DNA from 2 places in the Bradyrhizobium sp. UFLA05-112 genome. Region 1 is predicted to be linked to the other one. Evidence: predicted binding sites of a transcription regulator. Region 1 holds the regulator's gene; the other holds the start of a gene.
What was found. Region 1 encodes LexA, which represses DNA repair genes until DNA is damaged. Its sites were predicted from a motif close to TGTTCNNNNTGTGTTCNG; they were not measured.

Region 2: a site for LexA is predicted at 2,193-2,210, ahead of SO180_RS38555 (PA0069 family radical SAM protein). Genes of this name have one in related genera too.

The regions. Positions count from the first base shown of each region.
Region 1 is NZ_JBANBK010000061.1:2,762-10,027, forward strand. It holds gene SO180_RS29280 (SEFIR domain-containing protein) at 1-1,105, opposite strand, end outside; gene SO180_RS29285 (hypothetical protein) at 1,346-1,597, opposite strand; partial or broken gene SO180_RS29290 (ComEC/Rec2 family competence protein) at 1,771-3,147, shown strand; gene SO180_RS29295 (hypothetical protein) at 3,156-3,593, opposite strand; gene lexA (transcriptional repressor LexA) at 4,217-4,915, opposite strand; gene SO180_RS29305 (molybdopterin molybdotransferase MoeA) at 5,091-6,302, opposite strand; gene SO180_RS29310 (hypothetical protein) at 6,530-6,706, shown strand; gene SO180_RS29315 (hypothetical protein) at 6,808-7,041, opposite strand; gene SO180_RS29320 (HAD-IA family hydrolase) at 7,176-7,266, opposite strand, start outside.
Region 2 is NZ_JBANBK010000118.1:531-7,796, forward strand. It holds gene SO180_RS38550 (phosphoketolase family protein) at 1-2,015, opposite strand, end outside; gene SO180_RS38555 (PA0069 family radical SAM protein) at 2,232-3,395, shown strand; gene SO180_RS38560 (ribonuclease HII) at 3,475-4,305, shown strand; gene SO180_RS38565 (glycosyltransferase family 39 protein) at 4,436-5,944, shown strand; gene SO180_RS38570 (uracil-DNA glycosylase) at 6,051-6,857, opposite strand; gene SO180_RS38575 (electron transfer flavoprotein-ubiquinone oxidoreductase) at 6,993-7,266, shown strand, end outside.

The DNA.
Region 1 (7,266 bases):
CGATTTTAGCCCGCTCCTTTAGCAGGTCAGCATGCAGAGACGTCCGATTGAGTGAAAGTCGCCGCTTTCGAACTTCCAAGCTAGTGAGGGAGCAACAAAACATCGAAATGCCTTGTACAGGCTGATGTGAGTGCTCTTGGATTGCACCTACATAGACTCCGCCGGTGATCAAGTGATCTAATGACGCGAACCTCTCATACTTGAGAAGGACCGCAGCCGTATAAATGAAGAGTTCGTGGATAATGAATTTGAAGTTGTCGAACCAATCCTTCGAATAAGAGTTCAAGTTCTTGGGAGGGTAGCTGTAGGGCAGTACGGACTCGAAGAACCTCTTGATCAACGTGATTGCGTCCTCGGTCGGATTGTTCCTCGCAAGCGCAGTGAGGACGCGGACAAACTCGTCACGATAGGGGAGGAAAGACTCGATCGATGCGATTATTGCGTCATCGAACGGGTCAGATTTCGTGTCTACTCGCAGCGCCTCGAAGTTCTCAGCCAGCACTTCGAGATAGCCACGTAACGACGCGTCGCTCTGCGGCGAGCCTCGTTGAAGGAGATCTATTGTACGTGCGGCTCTTGACCTCGTCGGCAACGACACCGAGGTTTCTTCGATATATACTGGTGGTTTGCCAACTTGAGGCTTAGGAAAAAGAGGCTTGCCAAAAATCCAGCGAACCAATTGCTCGAAGTTCTCCGGATAGATCTCCTCGTTACTTAGATCGATGAAGATGCGCGAACCATAGTAGGTAGGTAGATAGGCTTTTCCTTCCGCGTCAACCTCGGAGATCACGGCCACAAATTTGTCCTGATCAGCCTTGGCGTAGATCTTGGGTGAGATGATTTGCGTCTCGGTGCCGACGCCACCACGCCGGTCGTCGGCGCGTTCCGCATAGAGACGATCCGAAACGATAACGACCTTCTGCACCTCCGGATCGGGGACCATCCTTTCCATGAAGGCGATCGAGTCGTGCCCCTCTTTGAGATCCCACTTGTCCAAAATGGCATCGACGCCGCTTTCACGTAGCTGCGTGGCTAGATCAACCACCCACTGCTGATGTTCGGGCGAAGTCCAGCTATATGAAACGAACACTTTGGGGGCTGACATAAGGGGGCTCCACGAATCAACGCCTGATCGTGGCATGATCGGAACGCACGCAGCATTCTACTGCGGGCATTTTCCGCCTTATTCACGCGACCAGTCGGGCGGAAGCTTCGACTAAATCTGGACCGCAAGCCGGCTAAGGCTTTTCACGGGCCGTGGGTCCAGTGGTCGGGAAGCCCTCGACAGCTGGCGCGGCGCTGGCCGCATGTCTTGAGCAACGTTGTCGATCCCGGTTGGGTGTGCTCAAGGATCGGCGGCCCTGGGGCGCCGGTAGATCTCGCGACGAGACAACGAACCCAGACTTGCCGGGTCGTAAGCGACGAACCGGCCGCCTTGGTCAGCGGTCGTTATTGGCATCATCTTCAGCAGGAGCAGCCGGCCGATGAGCTCCGGCATCGAGGCGGGGATATTCTCCCGTAGCGAACTCAGCCGTTGGCATTCGTGATCGGCAGTATCCGATCCGTGCGTTCCATGGCCGGCAACTTTGTCAGCCATGGTCGGTAGATTCGTTGTGCGGGCCGACATTCCATTATTTCATTTAGGGACTTGAAGGTGTCCGCGAGCTGCTTGCTTCCCATGTGCTTCCCAGCGCCTTCTTATCGGGAAGCTCCTCACTGTAAGTTACTATGGTTTAATGAGAATTTACGCACATCAGCCGGCGTCAGCGCGTGTCCGGCTATCACATGGCGGTCGTCGCCGGCGTCGTGTTCTTTGCGGTACGCGCGCTGCTGGCGCTGATCCCGGGATTTGCAGTGGGCTATCCGATCAAAAAATGGTCCGCTGCGGCAGCACTGGTGGCTGCCGCGTTCTACCTGCTGCTGTCCGGCGCGGAGGTCGCAACACAAAGATCGTTCTTCATGACGGCGGTGGTGCTGATCGCGGTGATGGTCGATCGTCGCGCCATCACTTTCCGCACGCTCGCGGTGGCCGCGATGATCGTGCTCGCTGTCGCGCCGGAGGCGTTGGTGCATCCGAGCTTCCAGATGTCGTTCGCGGCGACGCTTGGTCTCGTCGGGCTGGTGCAGATCGGCATGCCGAACCTGTTGGCCTCGCCCGATCACTCCGTCACTGCGCGCATCGCGCTGTGGGGCGGCCGCGAGCTCGTCATGCTGCTGATGGCCTCGCTGATCGCGGGGCTCGCGACGACGCCCTATGCCGCCTTCCATTTTCATCGCGTCACGCCCTACGGCGTGCTCGCCAATCTCGCGGCGATGCCGGTGGTCTCGGCGCTGGTGATGCCGGCCGGACTTTTGGGGCTGATCGCAGCGCCGTTCGGGCTTGATGGCGTATTCTGGTGGCTGATGGGGATCGGCATCGACTGGATGGTCGTTGTGACGCGCTGGGTCGCGGCGTTGCCTGGCGCCGTCGGCCGCATCACCGCCTTCGGGACCGGCCCGTTGACTGCCGCCAGCATTGGTCTCGTTCTGATGGGCCTGTTGCGCACGCCGCTGCGCTGGGTGGGCGCCGTCGTGCTGACGCTCGCAATCGGTTGGGCGCTGCACGTGCGCCAGCCCGACATCCTGATCGCAGGCGACGGCCACAGCATCGCGGTGCGCGGCAAGGGCGGCCAACTGCACCTGATCCGAACCGGCAAGGACAATTTTCTTCTCAAGGAGTGGCTTGCATCTGATGCTGATCCGCGCGGCGCGACTGATGCGTCGCTCGCCGATGGCGTCTCATGCGACGAAGGCGGTTGCGTGACGCCGCTCGCCGATGGTCGCCTGGTCGCGCTCTCGTTGCGTATCGACGCGCTGGCGGACGATTGCAGCCGCGCCGCGCTGGTGGTGACGGCGAAGCCTGCAGCAGCCGGTTGCGCGGCGATGGTCGTGGATCGCGAGCGTCTGAAGACGCAGGGCGCACTCGCGCTATCGCGCGATGGCGACGGTTTCACGCTGCAAACGGTGAAAGCAAGGAGCGCAAACCGCCCCTGGTCGCCGGCCGGGGCCGGCGATAGCGATTTCGAGCTCAGCCTCGCACCGCGGCCGGCTACTCCACGCAGCAAGGATGCTACGCCATCGGAGGCCGACCTGCAGGCCGAGGATTGAAAGACGCGTCAGCCGATCGGCAGGCGTGTCGTGGGCGTCGTGGTCGTGTGCTGCTCGACGGCGGGCTGCTCTGTCTTCTCGCCGAGCGGCTGCGTCACCGGCAATTGCAGAACCGTGGCACGCTGTCCCTCGACGAGCTGCGTTACCAGCACGTAGTTGCCGTCGGGGAATTCGATCGCATCATGATGACGATCGGGAATGTGCGGATCGACCTTACCGAACTTGCCGACGCGGGAATTGACGGTGCGCGTCCAGATCCAGCGATTGTCGTAGCGGACGTTGTCGGCGAAGGCGAGCTCGGTGCCTGGCAGGAGGCAGACGGCAACCGAGAGATCACGCTCCGACGCAAATCCACGCGTCGAGGTGCCGCGGAAGGTTGTCGTGACGATCGTCTCGCCGACTTGAGCGGGGCGGGTCGCAACGGCATGTAGGCTGTAGTCACACATCGGAGTGCTCCTCATGCGAGATAGCAGGTCCGCGCCCCCCCGGAGGCGCAGGCCTCTACCAGAGTTGGAAGCCTACGAGTGTATCGCGTTTGTGGGCAAATCTGCGGCCCGTCTGCGCATCGCCCGATCACATTATCTTTCCCGGCAAACGAGGAACAAAGCCTCTCGCCGAGACTCTATCTTGGTTCACATCATTCACTCACGCGAGCTTCCATCAGCGCCGGCAGCGGAGTACCCTGAAGAGGGCCAGCTCGCCTGCGGCGCAGGTGCGATCGCATTGTTGGAATTGCGGAATGGCGCGCTGGTTGCCGCCGCGTGCTCTGCCTTTCGGGCGGCGTGGCCTTTCGGGCGGCGTGGTGTTGCGCTGCATCGCTCGCAGGTGCCGATCCCGCGATCAAGGCTGCCGAGATCACGCCTAAAATCACCTGCCGCATGGGTTTTGTCCTCTGCAGCCCGCACAGCGCATTCGCGCCTGCCATGCTTGAGGATTAGCTCTGTGCAGGTGTAGGGATAATCACAGTGGAAGCGACAACGCTATTTTGCTGGAGCGGACGATCCGTCCGCCCGTATCGCCGTGCGATGGCTGGCAATCTGCCGGGCAATCGGTACTTTCTGCTGGGCAATCAGTACTTCCGATACAGCCCGATCAGCTTGCCCTGAATCTTCACCCGGTTCGGCGGCAGGATGCGCACCTCATAGGCGGTGTTGGCGGGCTCCAGCGCGATCGACGCGCCGCGCCGGCGGAAACGCTTGAGCGTCGCTTCCTCGTCGTCGATCAGCGCCACCACGATGTCGCCGGTGTCAGCGGTCTCGTTGCGCTGGATCAGCGCCATGTCGCCATCCAGGATGCCGGCATCGACCATCGAATCGCCGCGCACTTCGAGCGCATAGTGCTCGCCCGAGCCGAGCATGTCCGGAGGCACGCTGATGGTGTGGCTGCGGGTCTGCAACGCCTCGATCGGCGTGCCGGCCGCGATCCGTCCCATCACGGGCACGGCGACCGGACGCTCGCCGTCGTCGACAGACGCGCTGGCGCTCCGCACCTTGCCGAGATTGCCTTCGATGACGCTCGGCGTGAAGCCGCGGCGGCCGGCGCCTGCGGCTTGAAGCTCGGGCAGCTTGATGACCTCGATGGCGCGCGCGCGGTTAGGCAGGCGACGGATGAAGCCGCGCTCTTCCAGCGCGGTGATCAGGCGGTGAATGCCGGACTTCGAGCGCAGATCGAGCGCGTCCTTCATCTCATCGAAGGAGGGCGGCACACCGCTTTCCTTGAGGCGCTCACTGATGAACCGCAGAAGCTCGTATTGTTTGCGCGTTAACATCTCGACCAAATCCCCCGGTTGATGTCGTTCGATTCCGAGACGCCAGATTCAGCAGAAGCCGCTAGATGCTCGAAACAAATCATGAACGGACACTATATGTTCGATATGTGTTCCGCAACCACTTAATTTTGTGTGAACGCGGCGAAGTTCGCATCACGCGCGAATCAGATTGCACTCACAAGGGCAGCCGCAACACCTCGCAAGGCGTGCCTGCTTCGGCCTTTGGCGCGAACGGCGCGCGCACGAGAAGTGCTTGTGCGGTAGCAAGATTCGCAAGCAGCGAGGAGTCCTGGTGGTTGACGGGAACGGCCACCAGCGTGCCGTCCTCGCGCTCCTCGAGCCGTGCGCGCAAATAGTCCTCGCGGACGTCGTTGGGCCCGACGTCGCGCCCGAGCACGGCGCGCTCGCGGCGGTGATGAACGCGCGAGCGGCCAGCAAGCGCGCGAATCAACGGCACCATGAACAGGAAGCCGCAGACATAGGACGAGACCGGATTGCCGGGCAGGCCGATCACCCGCATCGCGCCGAGATGGCCGTGCATCATCGGCTTGCCCGGCCGCATCGCGATCTTCCAGAACGCCATCTCGAAGCCTTCGGCCTGGAGCGCTGGCCTGACCAGATCGTGGTCGCCGACCGACGCACCGCCGGTCGTGATGAGGATGTCGGCGCCGCTCTCGCGGGCCCGGCGGATCCCGGCGGTGGTCGCCGCAACCGTATCGGCGGCAATGCCGAGATCGACCGTTTCGGCGCCCTCGGCCCGCGCCAGCGCGTGCAGGGCGTAGCCGTTGGAGAAGACGATCTGGCCCGCGCCGGGCGTTGCGCCCGGCATCACCAACTCGTCGCCGGTCGCGAGAATCGCGACCCTCGGCCGGCGACGCACGGCAAGCTCCGGATGGTTCATGCCGGCGGCCAGTGAGAGGTCGCGTTCGGTGAGTCTGGCTCCCTGTCGCAGGAGCACGTCGCCCTCGAAGAAATCGACGCCAGCAGGACGGATGTGCCGTCCAGCGATCGCGGCCTCCTTGATCGTGACGCGCCTGCCGTTTGCGACCGTGTCCTCCTGGATTACCACCGCGTCCGCGCCATCGGGCACCACGCCGCCAGTGAAGATCCGCACGGCCTGGCCCGCGCCAACCGCTCCCGCAAATGGCCGGCCGGCCGCGACCTCGCCGATCACGGTGAGCTCTGCGTCCACCGTCGCCGCGTCGGCGGCGCGCACCGCATAGCCATCCATCGCCGACATCGCCTGCGGCGGCTGCGTACGCCGCGCGGCGACATCGCGCGCCAGCACGCGATGGTAGGCCGCATCCAGCGCAACCATCTCCTCGGCCACCGGCTCTACGCCGGCAAGCACTGCGGCAAGCGCGTCGGACACCGGCATCAGGGCCACGGGCAAACTCCTGCTGAGCAAATCGAAGGACAGGTCGCGTTGCGTTCTAGCCGAGTGCAGGCTTCGAGGCAAAAGGGGGCGATCACGAAGGCGGAGATGAATTGTCCCTCCAGCACCGGAACGGCAGGGATGCCCTTTAGGACAATATCGCGCCTTTCCGCTTCCAGCTCAGAATTGCCGCGCGCCATCGCACGCAGGTGCGTCAGGAGACATCCGGGAGAACCCTGATGGCAGAGACTTCAAAGCTATCGGTTGAGAAAGCTCTCGAGAAGCTGCGCGGCGATGAGCCGCCGAAATCGAAGAGCGCAAAGCTGGACGAGGAGATCGAGGCGCTCAAGGAGAAGACGAGCCGCATGCGCGCGCAACGGCAGCGTCTCGATCGGCCTCAACCCAAGCGCAGTTGAATGCGCCTAGCGTGGACGCCGCGCGATCGTCTCGATGACGAGAAGGACCGGGATGACGGTGGCCAAGCATGCCACGGCGACAACCAGGCTCACGGCTAGCATCAGGTGGCTCCCGTTTCATTGTCCGGATCGACGTCGGGCGCCTTCAGGCTGTGATCCATCTCGGGCAGGGGGTCGCCCTGCGATTTGAGATCCGCCGCCTTGCTGACCAGCTTCGCGGACAGCTGCGAATTCGACGTTGACTTGGCGAACTTGAGAAGGATCGAGGCTTGCTTGTTGAAGTAAGACTTGCCCAACACGATCACACATCCGTTGTAGAAAATCCCAACGGACATACGACTCCCGACGCGTTGATCCGTTCCGGGAACTCTGTCTAAAAATGCACAGAGTGAGTTGGTTCCACAATTTGCTAAAAAAGTTCCCGGTGATGGCCGGAACCGAACGCTGAGCGACCGCAGCAATGGGGCGCTTAGAATCCCAGCGCCTTCAGCGCCTCGCCGACGTCGTGAGGCGACGTGACGTGAACCGCGGTCAGCCCTCGTGCCCGCGCGCCTTCGATG
Region 2 (7,266 bases), on a different contig from region 1:
GGATGCTGTTCCTTCGGTTGCAATGTCATGAGGTCGACGACGTTGACGACGCGGATCTTTAGGTCGGGCAGCGCCTTGCGCAAGTGATCGACGGCAGCGAGCGTTTCCAATGTCGGCACGTCGCCGGCGCAGGCCATCACGACGTCGGGCTCGCGCTCGGCGCTTTCCGTGCCGGCCCAGGTCCAGATGCCGATGCCGGCATCGCAATGTGTGGCCGCATCCTGCATGCTGAGCCATTGCGGCGCGGGTTGCTTGCCTGCGACGATGACGTTGATGCGGTTGTAGGTGCGGAGGCAGTGATCGGCCACCCACAGCAGCGTGTTGGCGTCCGGCGGGAAATAAACGCGGACGATGTCCGCTTTCTTGTTGGTGACGAGATCGACGAAGCCGGGATCCTGATGGCTGAAGCCATTGTGGTCCTGGCGCCAGACATGTGAGGTCAGGAGATAATTGAGGGAGGCGATCGGCCGCCGCCATGTCAGCTCGCGCGACACCTTCAGCCATTTGGCGTGCTGGTTGAACATGGAGTCAACGATGTGGATGAAGGCCTCGTAGCAGGAGAAGAAGCCGTGGCGTCCAGTGAGCAGATAGCCTTCAAGCCAGCCCTGGCAGAGATGCTCGCTCAAAACCTCCATGACGCGGCCATCCTGGGCGAGGTGCACGTCGTAAGGTTCGGTCGGTTCCATCCATACGCGTTCGGTTGCTTCGAACACGGCGTCGAGCCGGTTCGACGCGGTCTCATCCGGACCCATGATACGGAAATTGCGCGCAACCCCGTTCAGTCTGACCACGTCGCGCAGGAACTTGCCGAGCTCGCGCGTCGCCTCCGCGACCGCCTTGCCCGGCTGCTTCACCTCGACGGCGAAGCTGCGAAAATCGGGTAGCTTCAGCTCGTGCTTCAACAGCCCGCCATTGCCGTGCGGATTGGCGCCCATGCGGCGGTCGCCGGTCGGAGCGAGCGCCTGCAACTCGGGAACAAGCGTGCCGTTGTGGTCGAACAGCTCCTCCGGCGCATAGCTCTTCATCCAGCCTTCGAGCACTTTCAGATGCGCGGGATTTTCGCGGCAATTGGCGACTGGCACCTGATGGGCGCGCCAGAAACCCTCGACTTTCAGCCCGTCGACCTCCTTGGGACCGGTCCAGCCCTTCGGTGAGCGCAGCACGATCATCGGCCAGCGCGGCCGCTCGATCGTCGTCTGTGCCTCGCGCGCGTGCTGCTGGATGGAGCGGATGCTGGCGAGAGCCACGTCAAGCGCATCGGCCATGATCCGGTGCATCGTTTTGGGATCGTCGCCCTCGACGAACAGCGGCTCGTGGCCCAGCCCACGGAAGAGATGGCGGATCTCCTCGTCGCGCATCCGTCCGAGCACGGTGGGGTTGGCGATCTTGTAGCCGTTGAGATGCAGGATCGGCAGCACCGCGCCGTCATGCGCGGGATTGACGAACTTGTTGGAATGCCAGGACGCGGCGAGCGGTCCTGTCTCGGCTTCGCCGTCGCCGACGACGCAGGCGACGATCAGGTCGGGATTGTCGAACGCGGCGCCATAGGCATGCACCAGCGCGTAGCCGAGCTCGCCGCCTTCGTGAATCGAACCCGGCGTCTCCGGCGCCGCGTGACTTGGAATGCCACCGGGGAAGGAGAACTGCCTGAACAGCTTGCGCAATCCGTCCGCATCGCGCCCGATGTCCGGATAGATTTCGCTATAGCTGCCTTCGAGATAAGTGTTGGCGACCATGCCCGGGCCGCCATGGCCGGGGCCGCAGATATAGAGCACGCTGAGATCAAGCGTGCGGATCGCTCGGTTGAGATGGGCATAAATGAAGTTCAGCCCGGGCGTCGTACCCCAATGGCCGAGCAGGCGCGGCTTGATGTGCTCGGGGCGGAGCGGCTCACGCAGCAGCGGATTGTCTAAAAGGTAGATTTGCCCGACGGATAAGTAGTTCGCGGCGCGCCAGTAGCGATCGAGCAGGTCGAGATCGCCTGTGCTGGCGCGCGCTTGTTGTTGGCTCGTCATGATGAGCTGACCTTGTTGCGGCGACCGTCACCAACCCGGTTCCAGTGCGATCGATCCCGTTTGTACTGGCGGCATCAAACGGCAATGCGGCCGGCAACCCTTGCGCGAGGTCAAAATTCGGTGCGGGAAGTTTGGGCGGTTACTTTGCATGGGGTTGTTTTACGGTTTTTACGTTTGTGTTCTTGATTTGTTCCGTTTGGATGCTATCTTGCCTGCATGAGTCGAGCATCCTCTCATGCCCTCAGGCACCCGCCGGTCACGGCGCCCTCCGAGCCGGCGGGTGCGCCTTCCGCGTTTCCTGAACTTGCGGTCGCGATCGACCGGGAGCGCAGGCGCGGACGGGGCGCCCAGTCCAACGCCAGCGGCCGCTATGAGGCCGAGGCGCGCGTCGCCTTCGATGACGGTTGGCAGAGCCTGGAGGAGCTGCCGCCGTTCAAGACCACGGTGGCGGTCGACACCTCACGCAAGGTGATCACACGCAACGACTCGCCCGACATCGGCTTTGACCGTTCCATCAATCCCTACCGCGGCTGCGAGCACGGCTGCGTCTACTGCTTCGCGCGGCCGACCCACGCCTATCTCGGCCTCTCGCCAGGGCTCGACTTCGAGTCGAAGCTGTTCGCCAAGCCCGAGGCGCCGGCGCTCCTGGAGAAGGAACTCGCCGCGACCGGCTACGAGCCGCGGATGATCGCGATCGGCACCAACACCGATCCGTATCAGCCGATCGAGCGCGAGCGAAACATCATGCGCGGCATTCTCGAGGTGCTTGAGCGTGCGGGCCATCCCGTCGGCATCGTGACGAAATCGGCGCTGGTGACGCGCGACATCGACATCCTGTCGCGCATGGCCAAGCGGAACCTCGCCAAGGTCGCGATCTCGGTCACCACACTCGATCCGAAGCTGGCGCGCACCATGGAACCGCGCGCCTCGACGCCGCCCAAGCGCCTGGAGGCGCTCAAGCAGCTTGGCGAGGCCGGTATCCCGACCACCGTGATGGTCGCGCCTGTGATCCCCGCGCTGAACGACTCCGAGATCGAGCGCATCCTCGATGCGGCCGCGCATGCCGGCGTCAAGGAGGCTTCCTACGTGCTGCTGCGGCTGCCGCTCGAGGTGCGCGACCTGTTCCGCGAATGGCTGATGGCGAACTATCCCGACCGCTATCGCCACGTCTTCACCCTGATCCGCGACATGCGCGGCGGCCGCGACTACGACTCGAAATGGGGCGAGCGGATGAAGGGCACGGGTCCCATGGCCTGGACCATCGGCCGCCGCTTCGAAATCGCCTGCGAACGCCTCGGCTTGAACAAGCGCCGCTCCAAGCTCAGCACGGATCACTTCGCCAAGCCCAAGCGCGGCGGCGAGCAGCTCAGCTTGTTCTGAGGTAAGGCGGGCCTGAATAGCGGGAATATCCGAGGTTCCCGGTTGCGCTGGCTGGACCTGCGTGCGCACGATCCCGACCATGATTCGGGACAAATCAGCCAGCAAGCCGGCAAAGGACGCCGCGAAGAAAGAGCCCAAAGCGGCCGCGAAGGAGCCCAAGGGAGCGGCCAAGGCCGCGAAGGGCGTCATCGCGATCGCGCCGCCGAGCTTTCGCCGCGAGCGCGCGCTGATCAAGCGCGGCATTTGGCCGGTCGCCGGCTGCGACGAGGCGGGGCGGGGGCCGCTGGCTGGCCCAGTGGTTGCGGCCGCCGTCATTCTCGACCCGAACCGGATCCCGCGCGGCATCGACGATTCCAAGCGCCTGACGGCCGAGGAGCGCGAAAGGCTGTTCGACAAGATCTGCGCAACCGCGCAGGTCTCGGTCGCCGTCGCCTCGCCCGCGCGCATCGACCGCGATAATATATTGCGCGCCTCGCTCTGGGCGCTGAAGCGCGCGGTGGTGGCGCTGCCCGAGGCGGCTCGTCATGTCTTCGTCGACGGCCGCGACAAGCTTGATACGGCCTGCGAATGCGAGGCGGTGATCGGCGGGGACGGCCTGGTGCTCTCGATCGCGGCCGCCTCGATTGTCGCCAAAGTCACGCGCGACCGGCTGATGTGCGCGCTGGCGGGTGATTGTCCGGGCTACGGTTTCGAGCAGCACAAGGGCTACGCGGTGCCAGAGCACCTGAATGCGTTGGATCGCCTCGGTCCATCCATCCACCACCGCAGCTTCTTCGCGCCCGTGGTCGCCGCGCGCGAGAAGCACATGCCCTGGACGGTCGAACCGAAACGCGACCTGTTCACGGCCGTGGATGATGCGGTTGTGCAGGTCGAGGCAGAGGTGCAGGTCGACGTTTCGGCCAATCTCTAGCAGCGGGTTTTCACCTCTATCCGTAAGAACAGGGAGAGGGAGAGGAGTTGGTTGCCACGGCGCGCAGCGCGCTTTATCAAACATGGACGCGCCGGCTTGGACGGGTTGGCTGCATCATTTCGGACCTTGCATGCGGTTTACCTCCCTGGTCATCGAGCTGATCCGCGCACGGCCGCGGCTGGTGGTGTGGATCGTGGTGCTGCTCCAGGCCGCGATGTGGCTGTTCGTGGCGCTGGTCTTATACCGCAGCCCGCCCGGCAATCTCGCCACGCTCCTCGCCTTCGGCCGCGAATATCAGGTCGGCACCGGGCTCGGGCCGCCGCTCGCGTTCTGGCTCGGCGACATCGCCTACCGCGCCGCCGGCAACCACATGATCGGCGTCTATGTGCTGGCCGAGCTCTGCGAGATCGCGACCTTCATTGCGCTCTATCATCTGGCGCGCGCCGTGGTCGGCACCCAGCAGGCGGTGCTCGCCGTGCTCTTAACCATGACCGTGCTGGCGTTCTCCTCGTCCGCGCTCGACTTCGGTCCGATGGTGCTGGCGCGACCGCTCTGGGCGCTGCTCCTCTTGCACTCCTGGCAAGTCGTCGGCCAGCGCCGCGGCAATGCCTGGTTCGCCTGGTCGATCGCTTCCGGGCTGCTGCTGCTGACGACGCCGGCTGCCATCGGCCTGTTGTTGCTGCTCGTCATCTTCGCGGTCGCGACCGAAGGCGGTCGCAAAACGCTGCGCGCACTCGATCCGGTCTATGCGCTCGTCGTCGTTGCCGTGCTGGTGCTGCCTTATGCGATCTGGCTGCTGCGTGCCGAGACGCTGTCCATGCCGGCCTTGCCGCAGGTTGAGGATTTGAAGGCAAGCGCGATCAACACGGCCTGGCTGTTCGGCGGCCTCGTGCTCGGCGCGGTGGCAATCCCGGTGTTGACCTTTCTCAACACGACTTGGTTCGCCGGCAAGAGTGAGGACGCCCCGATCATCTACCGGCCGTCGGTCGAGCCGCTGGGGCGTCACTTCGTCTACTTCTTTGCGCTGGCTCCCGGGCTTGGCACCGTGTTGATCTCCGGTCTGTTCGGGCTCGATAGCGTGGCGGGCGGGGCAGGCCTCGTACTGCTGATGTCGGGCCTTGCCGTAATCGTCGCCGCCGGCGATCTGATCGCGATGCGCCGTGCCCGCGTGCTGCGCACGGTGTGGGCGGCTGCCGTCGCCGCGCCCGCCGCGGGCATCGTGCTGGCGGTTCTCCTGATGCCGTGGATCGGGACCAGCGAGATCACGACCTCGATGCCGGCGCGTGCGATCTCGGACTTCTTCGACGACAGCTTTGCCCGCCGCACCAACCAGCGTCTGCGCGCCGTCGCCGGCGAGACGCAGCTTGCCAGCCTGATCGCGCTGCATTCCGGCCGGCCGCATCTCCTCATCGACGCTGAGCCGCAGCGTACGCCCTGGTTCACGCCGGCCAGGTTCAGCGAGACCGGCGGCGTCGTGGTCTGGCGCGCCTCCGACACCGCCGGCACCCCGCCGCCGGAGATTGCAAAACGCTTCCCCGGCATCGTGCCCGAAGTGCCGCGCGCCTTCGAATGGCTGGTGAACGGCCGCCAGCCGCTGCTGCGCATCGGCTGGGCCATCGTGCGCCCCAAGGGGACTTAGTTCGGACATCGTAGGGTGGGCAAAGCGAAGCGTGTCCACCGCTTTTGTTCATGTGCGGAGAGATGGTGGGCACGGCGCAAGAGCGCCTTTGTCCACCCTACAAGAGCTATCCCGCCAGCACCTTCGCGATCGCGCGCAGATCCTGCCAGGCCAGCCGCTTGTAGGACGGAGAGCGCAGCAGATAGGCCGGATGGAATGTCGGCAGCGCGCGGATGACGCGCGCGCCTGTGTCGTAGTCGAACCAGCGGCCGCGCGTGCGCATGATGCCCTCACGCGTTGAAAGCAGCGTCTGCGTCGAGGGATTGCCGAGCGTCACCAGCACGTCGGGATTCACGAGCTCGATCTGGCGCTGGATGAAGGGCAGGCAGGTCTGCGTCTCCTGCGGCGTCGGCGTGCGGTTGCCCGGCGGCCGCCACGGGATGACGTTGGCGATATAGGCCTTGCTGCGATCGAGTCCGATCGCGCCGATCATACGGTCGAGCAGCTTTCCCGAGCGCCCGACGAAGGGCAGTCCTTCGATGTCCTCATCACGACCCGGCGCCTCGCCGACGAACATGATGCGCGCTTCCGGGTTGCCGTCGGCGAACACCAGCCGCGTCGCAGTGTTCTTCAAAGCGCAGCCGTCGAAATTCTGCATCAGCTCGCGCAGTGCCTCCAGCGTTGGTGCGGTCCGCGCCGCCTCGCGCGCTGAGGCGATCGCAACGTCAGGTGCGGGCGCGGCCTCGCCGCGCGTCACCGCAGGCGCTGCAACGGGGCGTGGCGCCTCGACCGGCTGAACCGCGCGCGCGACCGGGGGCGGCGCTTCCGGTTCGGCGAGCCGATCGATCGGTTCCTCGGCAAGCGCGCAGTCGACGCCCGCCTCCAGATAGAAGGCCAGCAGTTCGCGGACGGTGGGGGCGGGTTCGCTGATCATGGCAACTTATGACATTTAGGTCAGTTTAGGGGGCCTTGCATCCCAGCGAAACGCATTTCCGAGGTTGTCCTGCCCGGAAAAATCGGAAACAAGGGGGCGCAAACGACCAGGGACCGTCTCAAGGGCTGAGATCAGATGAGCACCGAAGAACTTCCTCCGCGCGAATCCATGGAATTCGACGTCGTCATCGTCGGCGCCGGTCCCTCGGGTCTTTCGGCCGCGATCCGGCTGAAGCAGCTCAACGCCGACCTCAACATCGTCGTGGTGGAGAAGGGCTCGGAAGTCGGCGCGCATATTCTCTCGGGTGCGGTGATCGATCCCGCCGGCCTCGACAAGCTTATTCCCGACTGGCGGAATGATCCCGACTGCTCGCTGAAGACAGAGGTCAAGGACGACCGCTTCTACTGGA